Regions from separate parts of the Mesorhizobium sp. MC2-1-1 genome, predicted to be linked through region 2. Evidence: riboswitches for the same ligand, from Rfam matches in the RefSeq annotation. Region 2 holds a riboswitch; each other region holds the start of a gene.
The links. A riboswitch is a leader RNA that binds a small molecule or an ion and turns the genes downstream of it on or off. The one in region 2 is predicted to bind cobalamin.

Region 1 (7,454 bases), 2.1 Mb from region 2:
ATAGACCAGTTCGTCCGCCGCCGATTCGAAGGCGAAAGCCGTGTTGAGTTCCGGCCGGTCGCGAAAAATCTCGGTCCAGCGCGCCCTGACCAGCGCCGGGATGCTGGGCATAGCGGCGGCAAGCAGCGCCGACCCGAACAACGTCCAGGCCGGCCAGTGCTGGTTGGCGGCAACGATCAATGTCGCGAAGGCAAGCACCGAGATGAGCGTCATCGGCGCGGCGATCGCCGTTTGGCCGCGCCGGTCCACCAGCCGCGACACCTGCGGCGACAGGAAAGCGTTGACCAGCGCATAGGTCGCCGAGACCGCGCCGGCCAGCCAGTATTCGCCATGCGTCTGCGACAGCATCGCCACGATGCCGATCGGCGCCATAGCGATCGGCAGCCGCGCGATGAAGGCGGCTGCGGCGAAGCCTTTGGCACCGGGGGCCCGAAGGATGTCCGCATAGGGGTTTCGCATGATCCTGCTCCTCGACAAGGGTAAATGCCGCCATTACATACGTGGCGTATGAATGTGAGATAGTTCATACGCTTCGTATGTCAATTGGCATACGACGCGTATGTGAGTAGGGCCAGAGCCATGCACAGACCGCGCAAGGAGATGATCGCCCAGACGCGCGCCAAGCTGATCGCGGCCGCCCGCCACGCCTTCGGCACTGTCGGCTATGCCGAAGCCTCGATGGACGATTTCACTGCCTCGGCCGGCCTCACGCGTGGCGCGCTCTACCATCATTTCGGCGACAAGAAGGGGCTGCTGCAGGCGGTGATCGCCGAGATCGACGGCGAAATGGCCGTGCGGGTGAACGAGGTGGCGTCGAAAGCGCCGACCCGCTGGCAGCATTTCGTCGATGAATGCACCAGCTATATCGAGATGGCGCTGGAGCCGGAAATCCAGCGCATCATGTTCCGCGACGGCCCGGCCGTGCTCGGCGACCCGGCGCAATGGCCCAATGCCAGTGCCTGCACGGCGTCAATGACCGATCACCTGACCGCGCTGCAGGAGGAGGGCGTCGTCGTTGCGGATATCGATCCCGAGACGACCTCGCGGCTGATCAATGGCGCCAGCAGCCAGGCCGCGCAGCGCATCGCCAATTCCAAGGATCCCGAAGCGACCTCGAAGAAGGCGATCGCGGCGTTCAAGCAACTGCTCGAAGGCTTGCACAAGAGGGTTTGACCGCACGCCTGAGCACGCAAGTCACCGGGTTGTGCACCGGTTTCGGGCCGGCGCAATCCTGCCGCGATTGACAATAGCCGGGGCCAGCGCATCCTCCAACGCCAACTCTTGGAGTGGGAGAGTCGGGGCATGTGGGACTTCAGCATCGCCAGGTCTGTGTCCATCATGATGCGGACATGGCCGTTCATCGTCTTTCGCATGATCGTCTATTTCGGCATCACGGTCGCCTACATCATGGCAACCGGCACGGGCGCCAGCGTCGGCTACGGCGTCGGTCACATTTCGACCGACCCCGACGGCCCGATGTCCTTCGCGCTCTGGGGCGGCGTGGTCGGCTTCGGCGTCGTCTCGATCGCCGTCTACTGGATCCGCGAATACATTCTTTACGTGCTGAAGGCCGGCCATATCGCCGTCATGGTGCATCTGATCGACGGCCACGACGTGCCTGACGGCCAGAACCAGATCGCCTATGCCAAGGAAGTGGTCACCCAGCGTTTCGCCGAGGCCAACATCCTTTTCGTCGTCGACCAACTGGTCAAGGGCGCCATCCGCGCAATTACCGGCCTGATCGGCGGCATCGCAGCCTTCCTGCCGATTCCGGGCCTGAGCGGGCTGGTCAGCTTCATCAACACGGTGATCCGCCTGTCACTCACCTATGTCGATGAGATCATCCTCGGCTACAATATCCGCATCAATTCGAATTCGCCTTTCGAGACGGCGCGGCAAGGCGTCGTGCTTTACGCTCAGAACGGCAAGCACATGGTCAAGAACGCCATCTGGCTGGCGGTTATCATGTGGGGCGTGTCCTTCGTCATCTTCCTTCTGATGCTGGCACCGGCGGCCGCGATCCTGTGGGTCATGCCCGGCCAGCTTGCCGGTTGGGCCTTCGTGCTGGCCATCGTCTTTGCCTGGGCGTTCAAGGCGGCCTTCATCGAGCCTTTCGCCATCGCTTCGCTGATGCAGGTCTACTTCGAAGCCATCGAAGGCCAGACGCCCAATCCGGAATGGGATCGCCGCCTCGCCGAGGCGTCGTCCAAGTTCAGGGAACTGCGCGACAAGGCCCTGGGCTCCTACGGTGGCGGCTCGCGCTGGGATACGCCCCGGGCCGCTTGACCGGCGACCAATCAAGGCGTCGACTGGCCGCCAAGCCGCGCGATCGCCGATTTGAGCGGCGCCTCGCCGGCGCCGCGGAACGTCTCGCTCATTACCAGTTCTGGCAGCGGCAGGCGCTTGCCCCAGCCATGCGCTTCCAGGTCCGGCTTCGGCGCGAAGGCCGAGACGCGGCCGACGCACAGATAGGCGATCGGCGTGACATGCTCGGGGATCGACAAGAGCTGCTTCAGAGCCTCGGTTTCGATGATGCTCACCCAGCCGACGCCGACACCTTCGGCCCGCGCCGCCAGCCAGAAATTCTGCACCGCGCAGACGGTGCTGTAGAGGTCCATCTCCGGATTGTGCCAGCGCCCGAGCGGCGAGTCCTTTGACCGCTGCCGGTCGCAGGTGATGCACAGATTGAGCGCGCTTTCGCAGATGCCCTCCAGCTTCAGCGTCCTGTACAGCGCCTGCCGCTCCCCCTCGATCGCCGGCAGTTCCTGCTTGCGTGCAGCGAGGAACAGGTCGCGCACCTGCTGGCGCCTTGCCGCGTCGCGGATCACGATGAAGTTCCACGGCTGCATGTAGCCGACTGACGGCGCATGATGGGCTGCAATGAGAAGCCGCGCCAGCACACTGTCATCGAGATCTTCGGCGGTGAAATGGCTGCGCACATCACGTCTGGTGAACATCGCACGGTAGACCGCTTCGCGCGCCGATTGGTCAAAATCATCGCCGCTCGCGGCGATCGCTGCTGCCGTCATCGCTTTTCCCCTTGCGACAAGCAATCACCCGCCTGACCATGCGGATGACCATGTCTGCCAGGCCGGTCTTCTGGCTCGGGATCGTCCCGCATCCGGCGCCTTCCCGTCTTTCGACAGTGGCTTTGCCGGCGCGGTCCCCCTCACAGCGTTGGGCACGCCACGGAGTTCAACCGTGTTCCCGATTCTCCCGCATCGCGGGCACCAGGCAGCGGGCCGGACCTTACCGCGAAGCATGGGCCGCGCCAATGGCGCGGGCGACATGGGCTGACGCAATTTTCCCCAGCCATTCGGCGCTGGAACATGGTCATCCACGCAGCGGGTGCCTAGATTAGGCGCCATGGTCACCCGTCTCTACACGCATCCCATCTTCCTGGAACACCTCACGCCGCCCGGCCACCCCGAGCGGCCCGACCGCCTGCGCGCCATCGAGCGCGTGCTGGACGATGAGGCTTTTTCTGAACTTGAACGCGTCAAGGCGCCGGAGGGCGACGAAGCGACGCTCCTTTATGCGCACCCTGGGGACTTCGTCGAGCGTGTGCGCTCTGCGATCCCTCAAAACGGCATCGTCTCGATCGACGCCGACACCAGTGCCAGCCCGAAGAGCTGGCAGGCCGCGGTGACGGCGGTCGGCGCCGCCAATGCGGCGGTGGACGACGTCTTCGAGGGGCGCGCCGACAATGTCTTCGTGGCCGCGCGTCCGCCCGGCCACCACGCCGAAAAGGCCACGGCGATGGGGTTCTGCCTGTTCAACACGGCGGCGATCGCCGCCCGCTACGCGCAGAAGAAGCATCAGGCAGAGCGCGTCGCCATCGTCGACTGGGACGTCCATCACGGCAACGGCACGCAGGACATTTTCTGGGATGATCCGTCGGTTCTCTATTGCTCGACGCACCAGATGCCGCTTTACCCGGGCACCGGGGCCAGGAGCGAGACCGGCGCCGGCAACATCGTCAACGCGCCGCTGGCGCCCCGGACCGGCAGCGAGGTCTTCCGTGACGCCTTCCTGTCGCGCGTGCTACCCTCGATCGACGCGTTCGCGCCGGACCTGATCATCATTTCCGCCGGCTTTGACGCGCATCACCGCGACCCCCTGGCCGAGATCAACCTGACCGAGGACGATTTCGACTGGGCGACAGGTCAGCTGATGGAGCGCGCCGGGCGCCACAGCGGCAACAGGCTCGTCAGCTTGCTGGAAGGCGGCTACGATCTGCAGGGATTGGCATTTTCAGTCGCCGCCCATGTCGGGCGGCTGATGAAGGGATAAAGCATGGCTGTTGAAGGCAATGAGGACGTCAAGGCGATGAGCTTCGAACAGGCGCTCGACGCGCTGGAGAAGATCGTCGACGATCTGGAGCGCGGCGACGTCCCGCTCGACCAGTCGATCAGGATCTATGAGCGCGGCGAGGCGCTCAAGGCGCATTGCGACTGGCTGCTGAAGGCAGCCGAGGACAAGGTCGAGAAGATCAGGCTGTCGCGCGACGGCAAGCCGGTCGGAACGGAGCCGCTGGACGCCGACTGATTTGGAGTGGTGGGCAGAGCAAGCAGGTAAGGAGTTCAAGCCATGTGCCGCAACATCAAGACCCTGGCCAATTTCGAGCCGCCGGCGACCAATGACGAAGTGCATGACGCTGCGCTTCAATTCGTGCGCAAGCTGAGCGGCTCGACGAAACCTTCGAAGCGCAACGAGCATGCTTTCCATCATGCCGTCGAGGCAATCGCGGCCGCCGCGCGCGAATTGATCGACTCGCTCGAAACCAACCAAGAACCGCGCAACCGCGAGGAAGAGGCCGCCAAGGCAAAGGCCAGGTCGGCGCTTCGCTTCGCTTGAGGGAGCAGTCATGAGTTTCTTTCCGGGAAACGATCCCGAACCCGGCGACGCCTTCGCCTGCGATCAGATCGAGCTGATGGTGGTTCCGAACGCCAAGGATATTGGGGGGTTCGAGGTGCGTCGCGCCCTGCCGACGGCAAAGCGCCGCCTGGTCGGGCCGTTCATCTTCTTCGACCGCATGGGGCCGGCGATCCTGCGCGCCGGCCACGCGCTCGACGTGCGCCCGCATCCGCATATCGGGCTTTCCACCGTCACCTACCTGTTCGACGGCAAGATCAGGCATCGCGACTCGCTCGGCACCGAAATGGTGATCGCGCCGGGCGACGTGAATTTGATGACCGCCGGGCGCGGCATCGTCCACTCAGAGCGCACGCCGGAGGAACTGCGCGGCGCGCCGATGTCGGTCTCCGGCCTGCAAACCTGGCTGGCGCTGCCGGACGGCAAGGAGGAGATTGCCCCGGTGTTCGCGAACACGGCGGCGGCCCGCCTGCCCGAGATCGATGCCGAAGGCGTCAGCGGCCGCGTCGTCATCGGCGAATTCTCTGGGTTGCGCTCACCCGTCGCGACCGCCTCGGATACGCTCTATGCCGATCTGCGTCTGGCGGCGGGTGCTGCCGTGAAAATCCCGGCCGATGCCGAGGAGCGCGCTATCTACACGCTGGACGGCGAGGTCTCGATCGCCGGCGATGTTTTCCCGGCCGAACGGCTTCTGGTGTTCAAGCCTGGCGAGGAGATTGTCGTTTCCTCCGGACGCGGCGCGCATTTCATGCTGTTCGGGGGCGCCTCGCTGGGCTCCCAGCGCTACATCTGGTGGAATTTCGTCTCGTCCTCGAAGGAACGCATCGAACAGGCCAAGCAGGAATGGAAGACAGGCCGCTTCGACATCGTTCCTGGCGATGAGGAAGAGTTCATCCCTTTGCCCGACAACTAGGGATCGCTCAACCCGCGCGTCACTGGCGCGCATTTACATTCGCCGGCCGGCGGCCTATTGCCGCGCATGATTATGGCGCAATTTGCTGGTAGCGCCGTGTTCGATCGATTGAAGCAGGACGCGACCGAGTGAAGCCAGACACGCCGCTGCTCGACAAGGTCCGCATTCCGGCGGATTTGCGGACGCTCGACGAAAGCGCGCTGCCGCAGCTTGCCGCCGAACTGCGCGCCGAACTCATCGACGCCGTGTCGCAGACGGGCGGCCATCTCGGCGCCGGCCTCGGCGTCGTCGAACTGACTGTCGCGCTGCACTACGTCTTCAACACGCCGGACGACCGGCTGATCTGGGACGTCGGCCACCAGGCCTATCCGCACAAGATCCTGACCGGCCGCCGCGACCGCATCCGCACGCTGCGCCAGGAAGGCGGCCTATCCGGTTTCACCCGGCGGGCCGAGAGCGAATACGATCCGTTCGGCGCGGCACACTCCTCGACCTCGATTTCGGCCGGCCTCGGCATGGCCATGGGCCGCGACCTGTCGGGCCGCCGCAACAATGTCATTTCCGTCATCGGCGACGGCTCGATGTCGGCCGGCATGGCCTTCGAGGCGCTGAACAATGCCGGCGCGCTCGATGCCCGCCTCATCGTCATCCTCAACGACAACGACATGTCGATCGCGCCGCCGACTGGCGCGATGAGCGCCTATCTGGCCAGGCTTGCCTCCGGCAAGGCCTATCTCGGCCTGCGCGATTTCGGCAAGAAGCTGACCTCCTATCTCGGCAAGCGCGCCGACCGTGCCATCACCCGCGCCGTCGAGCATGCGCGCGGCTATGTCACCGGCGGCACCCTGTTCGAGGAGCTCGGCTTCTACCACATCGGTCCGATCGACGGGCACAATCTGGAGCACCTGATCCCGGTGCTGAAGAACGTGCGCGACAACGGCAAAGGCCCGGTGCTGATCCATGTGGTGACCCAGAAGGGAAAGGGCTACGCGCCGGCGGAGGCCGCGGCCGACAAATATCACGGCGTCAACAGGTTCGACGTCATCACCGGCGCGCAGGCCAAGGCGCCGGCCAACGCGCCCGCCTACACCAAGGTCTTCGCCGAGAGCCTGATCCAGGAAGCGCGCGAAGACGACCGCATCGTCGCCATCACCGCAGCCATGCCGAGCGGCACCGGCCTCGACCTCTTCGGCGAGGTGTTTCCGCAGAGAACCTTCGATGTCGGCATTGCCGAGCAGCATGCCGTGACCTTCGCCGCGGGGCTGGCCACCGAAGGCTACAAGCCTTTCGCCGCGATCTATTCCACCTTCCTGCAGCGCGCCTACGACCAGGTCGTCCACGACGTGGCGATCCAGAAGCTGCCGGTGCGCTTTCCCATCGACCGCGCCGGCTTCGTCGGCGCCGACGGCGCCACCCATTGCGGTGCTTTCGACACCACTTTCCTCGCTTCCCTGCCGGGTTTCGTCGTCATGGCCGCCGCCGACGAGGCGGAACTTCGGCATATGGTGCGCACGGCGGCGTTCTATGATGACGGCCCGATCGCCTTCCGCTATCCGCGCGGCAATGGCGTCGGCGTCGACATGCCGGAGCGTGGTTCGGTGCTCCAGATCGGCAAGGGCCGCGTCCTGAAGGAAGGGACCAAGGTCGCGCTGCTGTCCTTCGGCAC
Region 2 (7,454 bases):
AGCACCTCGATGCCGGTGACGCGGCCGGTTGCGGCATCCCATTGGGGGCGGCAGCCCATAAGCGCCAACCCTTGCGCAATTTCCTCGCCGCCGGTGCGCAAGGAGGCGGAGCCCCAGAGATCGATGACCAGCGAGCGCGGCCAATCGCCGTGGCTCTGCATGTAGCCGCGCACCACCTCCTCCGCCGCGGCATGGCCGAGGTCGTAGGCGGTCGGTGTCGGCATGGTGCGCGGGTCGGATGTGAACAGATTGCGGCCGGTGGGCAGCACATCGGCGCGGCCGCGCGCCGGCGCGCCGGCCGGTCCGGCCTTGATGTGGCGGCCTTCGAGCGCGGCAAGCAGGGCTGCCTTCTCCGCATCGGCGCTTTGCCGGCGCAGCGGATCGGCTTCGTCCGCCGGTGCGCGACCGTAGACATGCAGCCCGTCCTTGACGGCGAAATCCTTGAGGTCGCAGAGCCAGGCGTCGATGCGCCGCAGCGCTTCATCGGGCTGATCGGTCTTGGCGACGCCGGCTTCCGAGGCCAGCCCTGTTTCCCGCGCCGTCTCGACGATCAGCTTTGCCAGGCGATCGCGGCGGCGTCGGTCGAGCCCGTCGGCCTGGGCATACTCATCCACCAGCCGCTCGAGCGTTTGTTGCGCCTCGTCGAGGCCGGCGGCGGTCAGTGGTGGCGGCAGGTGTCCGAGCGTGACAGCCGAAATGCGGCGCTTGGCCTGCGCCGCCTCGCCGGGATTGGACACGATGAAGGGGTAGATGACCGGCAGCGAGCCGGTGACGATCTCCGGGAAACAATTGTCGGAGAGCGCGACGGTCTTGCCCGGCAGCCATTCCAGCGTGCCATGGGCGCCGACATGGATGATGGCATGCACGCCAAGCGACTTCTGCAGCCACAGGCCAAAGGCGATCAGTTCGTGGCGTGGGGGCAGCGTCGGGTCGTGGTAGTCGGAGCGGCGGTCGGCCGAACGGCCGCGATCGGGGGCGAGCGCCACGGTGATGTTGCCGAAGGTCGCGGCGCGGAAGGGGAAGCGCGTTTCGCCCGCTGGCTGCGAAGGCTCGCGTCCTGTCGCGCCACGTTCTGCCTTGCCCCAAGCGGCTTCGACCGCCGCCGCAGCTTCCGCCGGCAGCCCCTTCGAGAAGAACTGATAGTCCGTCAGCGAGAGCTGAACGCCGCCCATCTCCAGCGCATCCAGCAACGCGCGCGGCGATTGAGGAATCCCTTCAACCGCATAGCCCTGTTCCTTCAGGTCATGCAGCATGGCAAGCACGCTGGACGGCACATCCAACCCGACGGCGTATCCGGTCCGGCCGGGCGCACTCGGATAGTCCGGAATGAGGATCGCAAGCCTGCGCTCGGCTCGCGGCGTCCTTTGCAGGCGGATAAAGGCAGCGATGCGCCCGGCAACCTGGGCGACGCGATCCGCTTCCGGCCGGTTCGCAAACGCTCGAAAGGCCAGCGCCGGATCGGTTTCGACCTCGCCCTTGAACGAGATCGCGCCCGCCAGGATGCGGCCGTCGAGCTCGGGCAGCACGACATGCATGGCGAGATCGGCCGGCGCCAGGCCGCGCTGGTTCTTTTCCCAGACCTCGCGCCGCGTTGTAGCGACAATCACCTGGAAGACGGGCACGGCGGCGCGGTCGAACAGGGTTTCGGCGCCAGGTTCCGCGCCGGACGCGAAGGCGGTTGCGGTGACAATGGCCGATGGCGTCAGCGAGGCGATCGCGTTCTCGACGAATGCGAGAGACGCCGGGTCCTTCAGGCTGGACACGAAGATCGGCACAGGGGCTACGCCTCGCGCATCTAAGGCCTCGGCCAGTGCGTCAATCGGCGCGACGTCCGCGGCAAGCAGCATCGACCTGTAGAAGAGGATGGGGACGACGGGAGAGCCGACGGTTGAAAGCTCAGGCTTCTCTACGGCTCCGATACCTGGCTGATAGTATCCCGCCCTCGGCACGCCGACCGGCTCGGCCGCCGCCGTCTCCGATCCGGCGAGCCTTGCCAGCCTTCGCACCAGCGCCGCCATGTTCGCCGGGCCACCTTCGCGGAAGTAGCCGAGCAGGGCGTCGAGTTCTGCGCGCGGCAAGGTCGATGCCTCGATCAGGCGCTGGTCCTCGTCATGGCTTTCGCCGGGCAGCAGCGCCAGTTTGATGCCGCGCTGGTGCGCGACCGCGGCGAGCTGGTCGCAGCCGTAGCGCCACCATTCATAGCCGCCGAGGATGCGGACGAGGATGACCTTGGCATGGCGGGCGACGCTGTCGATCCACAGGTCGACCGACATGGGGTGGCGAAGGTCGCGAAGGGGCGCCAGCCGCATCGACGGCAACCGCGCGGCATCCGCTTTCCAGGCTGTGGCCAAACCTGCGAGATCGCTGTCGGTGAAGGACAGGGCCACGACATCCGCAGGCGTCTGCCTGAGGTCGATCGGCTCGGCGAGATTATCGAGCGAAGCGGACGTGGTGGCGAGGATATGCATTGCGGTCTGGATTTGCCTCAGCCGGCAAGGATCTGTTCGATCGCCGGGCGGTTCAGGCCCTTGAGGCCGATGACGACGAGCCGCGAGCGGCGGTCGTCATCGGCCGTCCAGGCGCGGTCATAGTAATGGTTGACGCGAGGGCCGACGGCCTGCAGCAGGAGCCGCATCGGCTTGCCGCCAACCTCGACGAAGCCTTTGACGCGCAACACGTTTTCCTGCTCGGCGGCAAGGGCGACGCGTTTGGCCAGTTCATCTGGATTGGCGATCGACGGGATGTCGATGACGAAGGAATCGAAATCGTCATGCTCATGGTCGAGCTCGTCGTCGTGATGGGTCTTGCGGTTCTCGATGTCGTCCTCGACGGCAAGGCCGAGGCCGAGCAGCACGGAAGGGTCGACCTTGCCCTGCGTGGTCGGTACGACCTTGACAGCGCGCGCCACATGCTCGCCGATGACGGCGTTGGCGCGCGCCGAGCCGGCAGCGTCCATGAGGTCGCTCTTCGACAGGATGATCAGGTCGGCGCAGGCGATCTGGTCCTCGAAAACTTCCTCGACTGGATCGTCATGGTCGAGCGAATCGTCGGCCGCGCGCTGTGCCTGCAGCGCATCCATGTCGGAGGCGACGCGACCGTCTGCGAGCGCCGGGCCATCGACGACGGCTATGACCCCGTCGACCGTGACGCGGCTCTTCACCGTCGGCCACTGGAAGGCCTGGACCAGCGGTTTCGGCAGAGCGAGGCCTGAGGTCTCGATCAGGATATGATCGACCTTGGGCGTGCGCGACAGGATCTGGTCGAGCGCCGGCACGAAATCGTCGGCGACCGTGCAGCAGATGCAGCCATTGGCGAGTTCGACGATGTTTTCCTCCGGGCACGCGTCGACGCCGCAGCCTTTCAGGATTTCGCCGTCGATGCCGACATCGCCGAACTCGTTGACGATGATCGCCAGCCGCTTGCCCTTGGCGTTTTCGATTAGGTTGCGGATCAGTGTCGTCTTGCCGGCGCCGAGGAAGCCGGTGACGACGGTGCAGGGCACGCGGGAAACGGAGGCGGTCATGGTCAGTCCTTCAGCATGTCGAGGGGTGGGATGCGGGCAACGAGGCCGCGCTTGAGGGAATCGGGCCGACCGCGCCAGGGGATCAGGCCGTCGGTCGAAGTCGCGAAGAGTTTGGCGCCGGTGACGAGGTCGGCGCCGCTGGCGGTACCCAGATCGCCGAAGACGTAGCTCCAGCAACCGTCGCGCAGCAGCGCGGCGCTCAGCCGGCGCTTGCAATTGCCGAGGCATTCGACGGTGCGGATGCGGATGTTTTCGGCCGATGCGGCGCGGCGCGTGTCTTCGGCCAGCAGCGCGCCGGCGCGCGGATGCGCTTCCGAGCCGGTCTCGTCGCGGCAGGAGGAGCAGACGATGACGGTTACACCGGCCAGCGTGTCGGGCTCGGACGAAATATCCGCACTGTTTGCCGGGAAACTGCCGTTGCGATCCAAAACCATGCTCCTTGCCCGGAAAACCCGCCGGGCATTCGGATACCTAATGTCTCAGACGGCAGGTCTCCTGGCTTGCGGGTCGTCGCCCTGAATGCCGCCTTCCCGGGAATACCCCAGTGGTTTTCGGCCGAGGCTCGTCGCTCACAGTTGCGGGGACAGCCGCGGATTTGGGTTTTGACCCGCACCGCATTCCCTCTTGGCCCCTGCCGTTGCGGGTAGGGGACCGTCTGGAGCGGATTTAGGCTTTTGCAGGCGGTAGTGTCAACGCGCGGCTACGACACCGCGATGTCGGCCAGTTGCAATCAGCGCCGCAAAATTTTCTTGCCGAGCTGCGCCCAACGGCTCGCCGCAACCGGTCTGTCTTCCGGTAACGCAAGAATGACCTGGCGCAATGCCTGGTACCTATCGCCGTGCTGCCAGTCCCAGCCGACGAGTAGTTCCTGGGCCTCCGGCCATGTTTCGTTATCCAGCAGAACTTCCTTGCCTACAAGTTGTCCGCCGTGGCTTGCCACGAATACCCGCGCAAAATGACTGCCGGGGCGAACGGTTGTGGAGAACAGTTTTTCCAGCTGGGCGTAGAACGCCGGAAATGTCCGGTTAAGCGTGCATTCCGTCACGGCCTGAGTAATGACGGGCCCACTATACACCTTCCAGCTGGCATCGTTTCGACGCCAGAATTCGATCTCGGCTTGCATGTTCTCGCAAACATGTTTCGCCAAGCCCTCGATCAGCACGTGAAATACGCCGATCAGAAACTTTCCAAATGCCTGGACTATCGCCTGTTGACGCGTTTCGCCCATCCCAACGAAGGATTCGATAACAGGCTGAGATCCAAGCAACGGTGAGAAGATGTGGATTTCGACGACAAGCCAGGTTGTTGCTTCCCGCTGCTCTCTGTCGAAAATCTCGGCCTCAAAGCGAAGGTCCTCCAGCTCAAGCGTCACATCGTTCTGTCCGCGGACGGCGCCGATCTCATGCGCAATCAACGCCTCGTGAATCAGGTCGAGAACCTCTTGCGACGCCATCCTTCGAACTTAGGCCGACAAAACCTTGTCAGACGACTGTAGCCTTTCGCTGATGTCAAGAGCGCTCGGCAGCGGCAACGCTGAGCAGCGCCGGTCCGAGGTCGCCGGCAGGCGTCACTTCGATCGCCTCAAGGCCGAGCCATGCCTGCATCTGCTGCAACTCGTCGAAGAGCTGGGCGGCGGTTTCAGGCGGTGCGCCTGCTTCGGCATAGGCTGCGTGGACGCGCAGCACGCTGGCCGGACGGTCGGCCCTGAGATCGACGCGGGCGACGATCCGGTCGCCGAGCAGGAAGGGCAGCACGTAATAGCCGTACTGGCGCTTTTCGGCCGGCGTGTAGATCTCGATGCGGTAGCGGAAGCCGAAGAGCTTCTCGGTCCGGGTGCGCTCGAAGACGACGGGATCGAAGGGTGCGAGCAGGGCGCGCGCCTCGATCCGGCGCGGAATTCGCGCGTCCTTGTGGAGATAGGCAGTCCTGTCCCAGCCTTCGACCTTCACCGGCAGCAATTCGCCCGTTTCGACCAGTTCCTCGATGCGATCCTTCGTATCGCCCGGTGCGAGGCGGAAATAGTCGCGCAGATCGCCGTAGGTTGCGATGCCGTGGGCGCGGGCCGAGATGCGCAGCAATTCGCGATGCGCGTCCTCGACCGGGGGTACGGGCAGGTCGAGCACCGCCTGCGGCAAAACGCGCTCGGGCAGGTCGTAGTAGCGCTCGAAGCCGCGCCGGTACGCAGTGGTGATGCGGCCGGCCCAGAACAGCCATTCGAAAGCGTGCTTGGCTTCGCTCCAGCCCCACCAGCCGCCATTGCCCTTGTGGCCCTCGATGTCGGACGCGGCGATCGGCCCGCGATCGACTACCTCCTTATAAATCTCGTCGATCATCGGCTTGCGCTCACGGCCCCATTTGGCGAGGCCGAGATACATCTCGTCGCCCTGCTCGGCGCGCTGCATGCGCCAGCGCATCAAAGGGTAGGTCTCGACAGGCAGGAACGACGCCTCGTGCGCCCAATATTCAAAGACTGCGCGCTTGCGGCTGACTGCGGCGTTGTCGAGCAGCGCAAGCGGGTAGGGGCCGAGGCGCGAATAGAGCGGCATATAATGGGCGCGCACCACGGCGCTCACGGAATCGATCTGCAAGAGGCCGGTTCGCGACAGCACGCGGGTTAGGTGGCGGCGATCCGGAACGCCGCCGGGGCGAGGATCGTTGAACCCCTGTGCTCCAAGCGCAATGCGCCTCGCCATGGCGAGCGAGATTTTCTCCTTCATCAAGGTGTCCTTGCCTCGATCATCCGTTGGATTTTCAGCCGGTGATTCCGGCCATGCTAGCAGGCAAATGGCGGGATATATGTCAGGAGATAAAAGTGGAGTGAAAAATGAAGGAAATCAAACAGGATTGGATCGGACCAGTTTCTTGCGATGAGGCGTCCAGAGCCGCGATTTGAACAAGGTTTGACTTGCGTCACCGAAACCGCTGCGCTAACCCATCGCCGCAATGCAGCATGGGCCTCCTAAAACGGTTCAGCGGTTAACTGTCACGCTTCCGCATTAGGGTTCGTTGCTGTAATCAAAGTGAACTGCCCGCCTAAGGAAAGCCGCCGCATGAGCGCACTCCTGAGTTCATATCTGCCGATCGTTCTTTTCATCGCCGTGGCGCTGGTCGTCGGTCTGGCGCTCCTCATAGCGCCGTTCCTGGTGGCCTACCGCAATCCCGACCCGGAAAAGCTCTCGGCGTATGAATGCGGGTTCAACTCGTTCGACGACGCCCGAATGAAATTCGACATCCGCTTCTACCTGGTGTCGATCCTGTTCATCATCTTCGATCTCGAGGTCGCCTTCCTGTTTCCATGGGCGGTGTCTTTCTCGAAGGTCGGCATGCTCGGCTTCTGGTCGATGATGGTGTTTTTGGCGGTGCTGACCATCGGCTTTGCCTATGAATGGAAAAAAGGAGCGCTGGAATGGGATTGAACGACAGTTCAGGCACCCTCGTCGCGCCGAAGCCCAAGGGCATCATCGACCCCAATACCGGCAGGCCGGTGGGGGAGGACGATCCCTTCTTCCTGCAGATCAATGACGAACTGGCCGACAAGGGCTTCCTCGTCACCTCGACCGAAGCGCTCATTACCTGGGCGCGCAGCGGCTCGCTGATGTTCATGACCTTCGGCCTCGCCTGTTGCGCGGTCGAGATGATCCACACCTCGATGCCGCGCTATGACTCGGAGCGTTTCGGCGTCGCGCCGCGCGCGTCTCCGCGCCAGTCCGACATCATGATCGTCGCCGGCACGCTGACCAACAAGATGGCGCCGGCGCTGCGCAAGGTCTACGACCAGATGCCGGAGCCGCGCTACGTCATCTCGATGGGCTCCTGCGCCAATGGCGGCGGTTACTACCACTATTCCTACTCGGTGGTGCGCGGCTGCGACCGCGTCGTGCCGGTCGACATCTACGTGCCCGGCTGCCCGCCGAGCGCGGAAGCGTTGCTC
Region 3 (7,454 bases), 1.6 Mb from region 2:
CACGAGCATGGCGCCGGTCGCTAGCGTGTTGCCGAGCAGCGCCAGCGCGGTGTCATGCGTCAGCGTCTCGGCCATGATGCCGGAGCCGACGACCGTCGCCACCAGCATGCCGGTGCCCAGGGCTTCGGCGACGAAGCGGCGCGATGGATCGAAGCTGTTCATGGACTGGCCTTCCGTCTGGCAAAGGGCGCGACAATCATTGCCGTGTCCCCTCGCCCGGCCGGCAGCAAGGCGCAGCAAGCGCTGGCGCGCAGATTTCCGGACGGCCCGAGCAGCAATCCTCCATCAGGAACCGGATCAGTCCGGAGAGCGCGTCGTACTCCGCGTTGTACACGATCGAGCGGGCCTCGCGCCGCGCGGCGACGAGACCGGCCCGTTCCAGCTCCTTGAGATGGAAGCTGACATTGGACGGCGAGACTTCGACCTGCTCGGCGAGCGAACCGGCGGAAATGCCGTCCGGTCCGGCAACGACCAGCAGGCGCAGCAGGCGCAGGCGTGTGTCCTGCGACAGCGCGCCGAAGGCGATCAAGGCTTGACGTTCATCCACGATTCAATAATCCTTGAAATATCGAAATGAGGAATAGCCGACATGCTGTCTTCTGACAACTGGGAAAACATCGCCGCTATCGACCCACCCGACCTGACCATCGGCGACCTGCTGGACGCGTTGGCCGACTACAAGGACCGGCCGCTGGTGTTCCGCTATGACGGGCGGCCGGTCAAGCCGGGATACCATGTCACCGAGGTTAAGGTGGGGCAGTTCTCGGCGCTGGATTGCGAGGCGAATCCGGAATCCTGGTCTGAGATCTTCGTCCAGCTGTGGGACGTGGAGGAAGGCGGGCCGGTCCATATGCCGGCCGGTAAATTCGCGGCGATCATCCGCAAGGTGGCGGACCATGTCGCGCTCGATCAGGCAGCGAAGCTGACCTTCGAGGTCAGCGACGGCGTGCGCCCGATGGAACTGCATCGAGCAGCCCGGCCGAACCTCGTTGGCGAGGCGGTCGAAGTCGAGCTTTCGCCACGGCCGGCAAGCTGCAAGCCGCGTGACCGCTGGCTGAAGGAACAGGCAGCCGTGAGCCAGCCCTGCTGCGGCGCGAGCCGCTGCTGTTGACGCCGAAACGGTCGCGGCGTTGCTAAAATCTGATCATGCCATTGGCCTGCAGAAGGTAGAGGCTCACGAGAACGATGGCGATCAGCGCCACCCAAACGGCTGTCCTGCTCATTCGCGAATCCCTGTTGGTCCGGCAATGAACGCGCTCGTGCCGGTAGCGTTCCGCGCGTGCTGGGTTGCACGCCGCCCGGGCGAAATCAAGTGAAGATGGTGTGACGACCCCGCCTCAGTCCTTCGGCGCGTTGCTGTAGAGCGCCACGCCGACGCGGTCGTTGCGCCGCCATCGCACCAAGGCGCGATAGGCCATATCGTCGGCCGGAACTTCAAGCAGGAAGCGTTCCGGAATGGCCGCATCAGCGGCGACGCGCAATTCCGCGCCCTGCTCGTGCTGGTTCCTGACCGAGCAGCCGATCCTGACGGCGCCGGCAATGATGGTGGCTTCCTTGAGCACGAATTCGCGCGCATGAAGACGACGCTCGGTCTCGGGATAACTGGCCATATAAGGCGGGCTCCTCAGGCAAGGCTCTCCTCGCATGGGGTCGCACCATAGCAGCAAGGCGTTTCCGTTCCGTTAGCGATTCCTGAAACACTTACTTTGATATTACGTGCGGACGGTTGTCGAAGCTTGGCAGTATCCGCGTGAGGGAAAAACACGCGCCGACCGTTCAGACGACAGCTACGCCGCTGGCGTGGAGCACCCAGCGGCGGCCATCGCTGCGGAACTCGGTGAACGAAAACGGCTCGACGTCGATCTTCCAGACCGAGGAGAGCGGGGCGCCCAGAACATGCACGATGGCGGCGCGGATCGGCGCCGCATGGGTGATCGCGATGGTGTGGCCGCCCTCGCCGGCCAGCCGCTGCATCAGCGCGGCGCCGCGCCGGGCCACCGCGGCGAGCGATTCGCCTCCATGCGGTGCTGCGTCCGGATCGGCGAACCAGGCGGCCATGCCTTCCGGGTCCGTGGCCTGGACCTCCTCGAGGCTTTTGCCGGCCCAGCGCGCGAAATCCTGCTCGGCAAGCAGCGGCTCGACCGTCGCGTCGAGGCCGAGCGCCTCGGCTGTCCTGCGCGCGGCAAGCGCCGGACTTGTCCAGGCGCGGCCGGCGTGGCGCAGCGAGGCGGCCAGCGCGCCCGCGCGCTCGAAGGCGCGTGGCTCCGGCGCCTCGTCGTTCGGAAAGCGGCCCTTGCGCATGCCGGGCGTGGCTCCGCTTGCGATCATGGTCAGGCGGGCGAACATTCCAAACTCCGTGGCTCAGCGAAAAATAAGCCCCACGAAGCCGTGCCGGCCATTACATGTCGTTGACAGGCGAACGAAGTGCTGACAAGTGTTTTAGCGCTATACGGGATTGGAAGCCGGTGCGAGTCCGGCACGGTCGCGCCACTGTAATCGGCATCAGCCGAAAGTCAGGCCTTATTCCGCAGCATGGTTGGATCAACGGGACGCAGCATCCCACAGGAGTTCGAAATGTCCGACGCCACCTTCGCCCCCACCTACGGCCCGGTTGCAATCCCGGTCCGCGAGCTTCTGCCCTGGGCCATCTTCGCTGGCCTGATGCTGATGCTGGCGATCTATTTCGTCGGCGCGGAAGAAGGCGCGACGTCGCTGATCCGTGGCACGGCGGTGCACGAGTTCGTGCATGACGGCCGCCACCTGCTCGGCTTCCCCTGCCATTAAAGCGGCTCGGCATCGCCGACCCCGCTTTTCGATCTGATCCAACGCGATTCCGGACGGAAAGCCGCTACGCATTTTTCCCTGGAATTGCCTGGTTGTTTCGACGCAATTCCGGGCGGAAAACCGCTTCGCACTTTTCCTGGAATTGCTCGATTGGCTTGACGCAATCCCCGGCGGAAAACCGCTTCGCACTTTTCCTGGAATTGCTCGATTGGCTTGACGCAATTCCGGGCGGAAAATCGCTTCGCACTTTTCCTGGAATTGCCTGGAGGAATTGGTGACATGGTCGGAAAACTCTTGCTGCGTGGCATGCTTGTAGGGCTGGTCGCCGGGGTGCTCGCATTCGCTTTCGCGCGCGTCTATGGCGAGCCGCAGGTCGACAAGGCGATCGCTTTCGAGGAGCAGCAGGCCCAGGCGTCCGGCGAGGCGCCGGAGCCCGAGATGGTCAGCCGCGCAACGCAGGCCGGCATCGGTCTCGCAACCGGCGTTCTGGTCTATGGCGCGGCGCTCGGCGGATTGTTCTCGCTGGTCTTTGCCTATGCCTATGGCCGGCTTGGTTCGCTCGGGCCGCGCGGCACTTCGGCGCTCATCGCGCTGCTCGGCTTCCTTGCCGTGATCGTGGTTCCCAGCCTCAAATACCCTGCGAACCCGCCGGCGGTCGGCAACGCCGAGACGATCGCCTACCGAACCGAGTTGTTCTTCATCATGATCGTGGTCTCGATCGCGGCGATGGTGGCGGCGGTCGGCCTGGCGCAGCGGTTGTGGAAGCAACTCGGCGCCTGGAACGCTTCGATCGTCGCGGGCCTCGCTTTCCTCGTCGTCTTCGCACTGGTGAAGGCAGCCCTGCCCGACATCAACGAAGTGCCGGAAAACTTCTCGGCGACGGTGCTGTGGCAGTTCCGCGTCGCCTCGCTCGGCATGCAGCTCGTGCTGTGGGCCGTCGTCGGGCTCGGCTTCGGCGCGGTTGTCGAGCGCCTGGTCGCCGCGCGCGACCAGCGCGGCCCTGCCCGCCGCTACGCCTGAAACCCATGCGTTGGCCGCCACGGTTCCTTGCCCTGGCGGCCATTTTCTTTTTGGCGATCTGGCAGTCACTTCTGATCGCCATTCCGGCCGAGGCGCATAGCGGGTCTTCGGCCCCGCCTCCCCCGGGCATCCAGATCCCCAGCCTGACCCACGGCCAGATGGCTGTGATCGCGCGCTACCGGGGCGAAATCCTCGACCTTGCGCAACGCCAGACCGTGACCGACCCGACCTTCCGGCGGCTCTACAATCACGGCAATCTGCAATTCACCTACTGCCTGTGGGGCCTGATGCCGGGAAGCATCGGCGACGAGGAAAGCCCCTTCAACGAATGCAGCCACGCCTATCTGGCCACGGCCAAGGCGCTGCTCGCCTACATGGCGACGATGCCCTCAGCCGAACGCCAGGCGAAGGCGCTGATCTCGGATATCGACGTCGACATGGTGCGAAGCGGCGCGTCCTGGATCCTGTGCCAGTATAGCGGCGAGGCCTTCAGCACCGGCGCGGTCGTCGAGCCGCGCTGGCGGAGCATCTTCTTCCACCTGCCAAGCCTTGCGGTGCTGCTGGTCACGATGGCGGCGCTGATGACGGCTGCGTGGTCGATCTTCGGCGCAAAACGGGTACGCGCGGTTTAACCGAATCGGGCCGGTCGATTGCGTCGAGATATGAACCAACGCGGCTCGTTGCGCCGCGCAGGTCGCGCCAGGCCTCGCGACTACTTCGACCGGACCCCATAGGCGGCAAGGAATGCTTCCACCGAGGCATCGGCGTGGCGCTCGAGGTCGGCCTTCGAGCGCGGGTTGCTTCCGGTGAACATGGCTTCGTTCATCGGGATCCAAAGCAGCATGCCAAAGAAATGGCTGGCCGCCAAACGGGGATCGCCGGTCTGCAACAGGCCTCGGCTGGTGAGCTTTTGAAAGCACGCCGCCACCGAGGCAAGCATACGCTCAAAGCCCTTGTCGTACCAACTGCGGCCAAGCTGGGGCATCCGATCGGCATTGGCGATTATCAGACGCCGGAGCCTCAGCAACTCGTCGTTCATCAGTGCGGTGGTCAATCGGCGGGCAAGCTGCTGCAGGCCGCCCTCCAGGAACTTCGCTTCGGAAAGCAGCATCGTCACGGACTCGACAACGTCATTGGTCTGGGAGGCGGTGGACTCCACAACTTCAGTGAAAAGCGTCTCCTTGTCCTTGAAATGCTTGTAGACGGTCTGCTTGGAAGCGCCCGCCCTGGTGGCGATCTCCTCCATGCTGGTCCCATCATAGCCCTTGGCGATGAACGAGGCCGTCGCCGCCTCGATGATCTCACGATCCTTGCGGGCCGATCTGGTCTCAACGGCAATTTTCATGGCACCTCTCGATCGGTACTAGACGGTACCGTTCCCATATGATAGCCGTCACGACAGTACTAGACTGACTAGTACCCGTCAATAAACGGAGGTTCAACCCGATGACTCAGATGCTCTTTCTCAATCTGCCGGTGCGCAATCTGCAGGCGGCGACCGAGTTCTATCTCGCGATCGGCGGCACGCTCAACCCGCAGTTCTCGAATGACCAGGCCAGCTCGATCATGTTCTCCGAATCGATCGGGGTCATGTTGCTGACCCATCAACACTATAGCCAGTTCACGGCCCGGCCGATCGGCGACGCCAAGCGCGAGAGCCAGATGCTGATCGCTCTGACCGTCGACAGCAAGGACGCGGTCAATGCGGTAATCGAGAAAGGCGTTGCGGCCGGCGGCCGCGCCGATCCCAACCCGGCGCAGGATCTCGGTTTCATGTTCAATCGCCATATAGAAGACCCGGACGGCAATGTCTGGGAGTTCCTGTGGATGAACCCCGCAGCCATGCAATAGAGCGCCTGTAGCGTCCCCATGCCGGAATGACGCCCTGGAAGCGACGGGCACTCGCCCTTCGCTCTCATGTCCGAGCAATGCCTGCAGTCGTCCTCGACCAATTCTTGGCATCTCTGGGTCCACGCCCACGCCTGCAGCGGGCCGTCGCCAGTCCGGCTAGCGCATCGCCGCGCGCTGGCGTAAGCATCGTCAATTGTCCGGCCCCCGGATTCGCAGCCGCCAGCAGCCATGTTCGCCCCCGAAGCCTTCGCCGTCACCGCTGCAATATGCAGCGCGCTGAGTTCCATGTTCCTGAGCGAGCTCAAGGGCCGCGTTCCCCTGCTCCAGCTTGCCCGCTGGCAGATGCTCGCGACCTTCGTGATGACCGGCTCGGTGTCGCTGGCGGTCGGCGGCTGGCACACGATCGGACCAAGGGAGTTCTGGCTGCTTGCGGGGTCGAGCTTCGCCGGCATCAGCATCGCCAGCACGACCTATTTCGCGACCATCTATTCGGTCGGACCGCGCATCACGGCGCTGCTCTTCTCGCTCACCTCGCCATTCGCGCTTGCGCTCGGCTATCTCGTGCTCGGCGAAACCATCAGCCGCTGGCAGGCGCTGGGCGTGGCGCTGGTGCTTGCCGGCATCGTGCTTGCGATCGGCATGCCGCGGCGGTTCCTCAAGCGCGGCGAGATGGCGCCGGCGATGCCGGTCGTCACCCCTTCCACCGTGCCGGTCAGCACCGCGCCGGGTCCGCCGCTCACAGGGCGCCTCGGACCAGGCGTCGTGCTCGGCGTAGTCACGGCGCTCGGCCAGGCGACCGGCACCCTTCTGGCGCGGCCGGCAATGGCCGCCGGCGTCGAGCCGTTCAGCGCGATGGCGCTGCGCTCCGGCCTCGCCGCGATCCTGTTCATCGCGCTCGCCGCGACGCCGTTCGGCAGGGGCAAGCGGGAGGCCGTCCAGTTCGGCACGGTCGGGCTCTCCGTGCTTTCCGCCTTCGTCGGCACCTCGCTAGGCATGTCCTGCCTGATGGCCGCGCTGCGCAACGGCAATGTCGGCATCATCTCGACGCTGTCCTCGATGACGCCGGTCATCATCCTCCCGATGGTGTGGCTGCGCAGCAGCCAAAGGCCGACCATGGTCGCCTGGACCGGAGCGCTTCTGGCCATCGCCGGCACGGCGCTGATCAGCATCAGGTAATCTGAGCCGTCGTAATCAGGCAGATTCCGCGCCGGCGCGCAAAGAGTGCCGTCTCATCCGCGCTCGTGTTCGTGGTGATGCCCTTCCGGCTCCGCCATGGCGAAAGGCAGGTCCTCGCTGTCGGCACCGGCCGCCAGTTGCAGCCTGGCGCTGAACTCGTGCGGCTCGGCCGGCGCGACCAGGCTTTGCAGGTAGTGGTGGTCGCCGCCGACCGGGGACAGCGGCAGGGTTTCCACGGCCCCGCCGGCGCGTTCGATGGCGACGTTCGCCCGAAGGCCCTCGGCGTGGCGCGAGAGGCGCAGCCGCATGCGCTCGCCCTGTGGCGTGCCGACGATCTCCAGCAGCCCGCTGGCCAGCTTGCCCGACACCAGGAACGGATCCGGCGCGTGATGGTCGCCGCCCGCGGCCACGGGCGCGGCAAAGCGCACCGTTGCGACGTCGAGCGCCGGGATATGCGCGAAGAGCTCGGCCTTGAGCGATGCGGCGATGTTGTTCGCCGCGGCAAGCAGCAGCCCGTCATTGACCGCGATCTCCACGTCGACCCACAGCTTGTGACCGAGCCAGCGAGCCTTGGCGTCGACCACCTTGTCGATCCCGGCGACATGCTCCGCGGCGTGGTGAAT

Region 1: linked by a shared signal. The riboswitch ahead of bluB (5,6-dimethylbenzimidazole synthase) and the one ahead of ACR64R_RS12495 (DUF1636 family protein) in region 2 are both predicted to bind cobalamin.
Region 3: linked by a shared signal. The riboswitch ahead of ACR64R_RS04420 (CbtB domain-containing protein) and the one ahead of ACR64R_RS12495 (DUF1636 family protein) in region 2 are both predicted to bind cobalamin.

Annotation. Positions count from the first base shown of each region.
Region 1 covers NZ_CP195205.1:416,314-423,767, forward strand. The annotation lists gene ACR64R_RS01945 (MFS transporter) at 1-459, opposite strand, end outside; gene ACR64R_RS01950 (TetR/AcrR family transcriptional regulator) at 580-1,173, shown strand; gene ACR64R_RS01955 (hypothetical protein) at 1,303-2,286, shown strand; gene bluB (5,6-dimethylbenzimidazole synthase) at 2,298-3,029, opposite strand; cobalamin riboswitch at 3,073-3,250, opposite strand; gene ACR64R_RS01965 (histone deacetylase family protein) at 3,367-4,293, shown strand; gene ACR64R_RS01970 (exodeoxyribonuclease VII small subunit) at 4,297-4,548, shown strand; gene ACR64R_RS01975 (DUF2277 domain-containing protein) at 4,591-4,857, shown strand; gene ACR64R_RS01980 (pirin family protein) at 4,868-5,788, shown strand; gene dxs (1-deoxy-D-xylulose-5-phosphate synthase) at 5,917-7,454, shown strand, end outside.
Region 2 covers NZ_CP195205.1:2,481,248-2,488,701, reverse strand. The annotation lists gene cobN (cobaltochelatase subunit CobN) at 1-2,468, opposite strand, end outside; gene cobW (cobalamin biosynthesis protein CobW) at 2,486-3,523, opposite strand; gene ACR64R_RS12495 (DUF1636 family protein) at 3,526-3,951, opposite strand; cobalamin riboswitch at 3,992-4,194, opposite strand; gene ACR64R_RS12490 (DUF6348 family protein) at 4,254-4,976, opposite strand; gene ACR64R_RS12485 (winged helix-turn-helix domain-containing protein) at 5,032-6,240, opposite strand; gene ACR64R_RS12480 (NADH-quinone oxidoreductase subunit A) at 6,574-6,939, shown strand; gene ACR64R_RS12475 (NuoB/complex I 20 kDa subunit family protein) at 6,930-7,454, shown strand, end outside.
Region 3 covers NZ_CP195205.1:895,346-902,799, reverse strand. The annotation lists gene ACR64R_RS04445 (aquaporin) at 1-162, opposite strand, end outside; gene ACR64R_RS04440 (ArsR/SmtB family transcription factor) at 197-547, opposite strand; gene ACR64R_RS04435 (DUF6428 family protein) at 590-1,111, shown strand; gene ACR64R_RS04430 (PilZ domain-containing protein) at 1,338-1,610, opposite strand; gene ACR64R_RS04425 (histidine phosphatase family protein) at 1,777-2,346, opposite strand; adenosylcobalamin (AdoCbl) riboswitch at 2,431-2,574, shown strand; gene ACR64R_RS04420 (CbtB domain-containing protein) at 2,575-2,784, shown strand; gene ACR64R_RS04415 (CbtA family protein) at 3,064-3,804, shown strand; gene ACR64R_RS04410 (hypothetical protein) at 3,810-4,436, shown strand; gene ACR64R_RS04405 (TetR/AcrR family transcriptional regulator) at 4,517-5,149, opposite strand; gene ACR64R_RS04400 (VOC family protein) at 5,251-5,655, shown strand; gene ACR64R_RS04395 (DMT family transporter) at 5,884-6,831, shown strand; gene ACR64R_RS04390 (cation diffusion facilitator family transporter) at 6,885-7,454, opposite strand, start outside.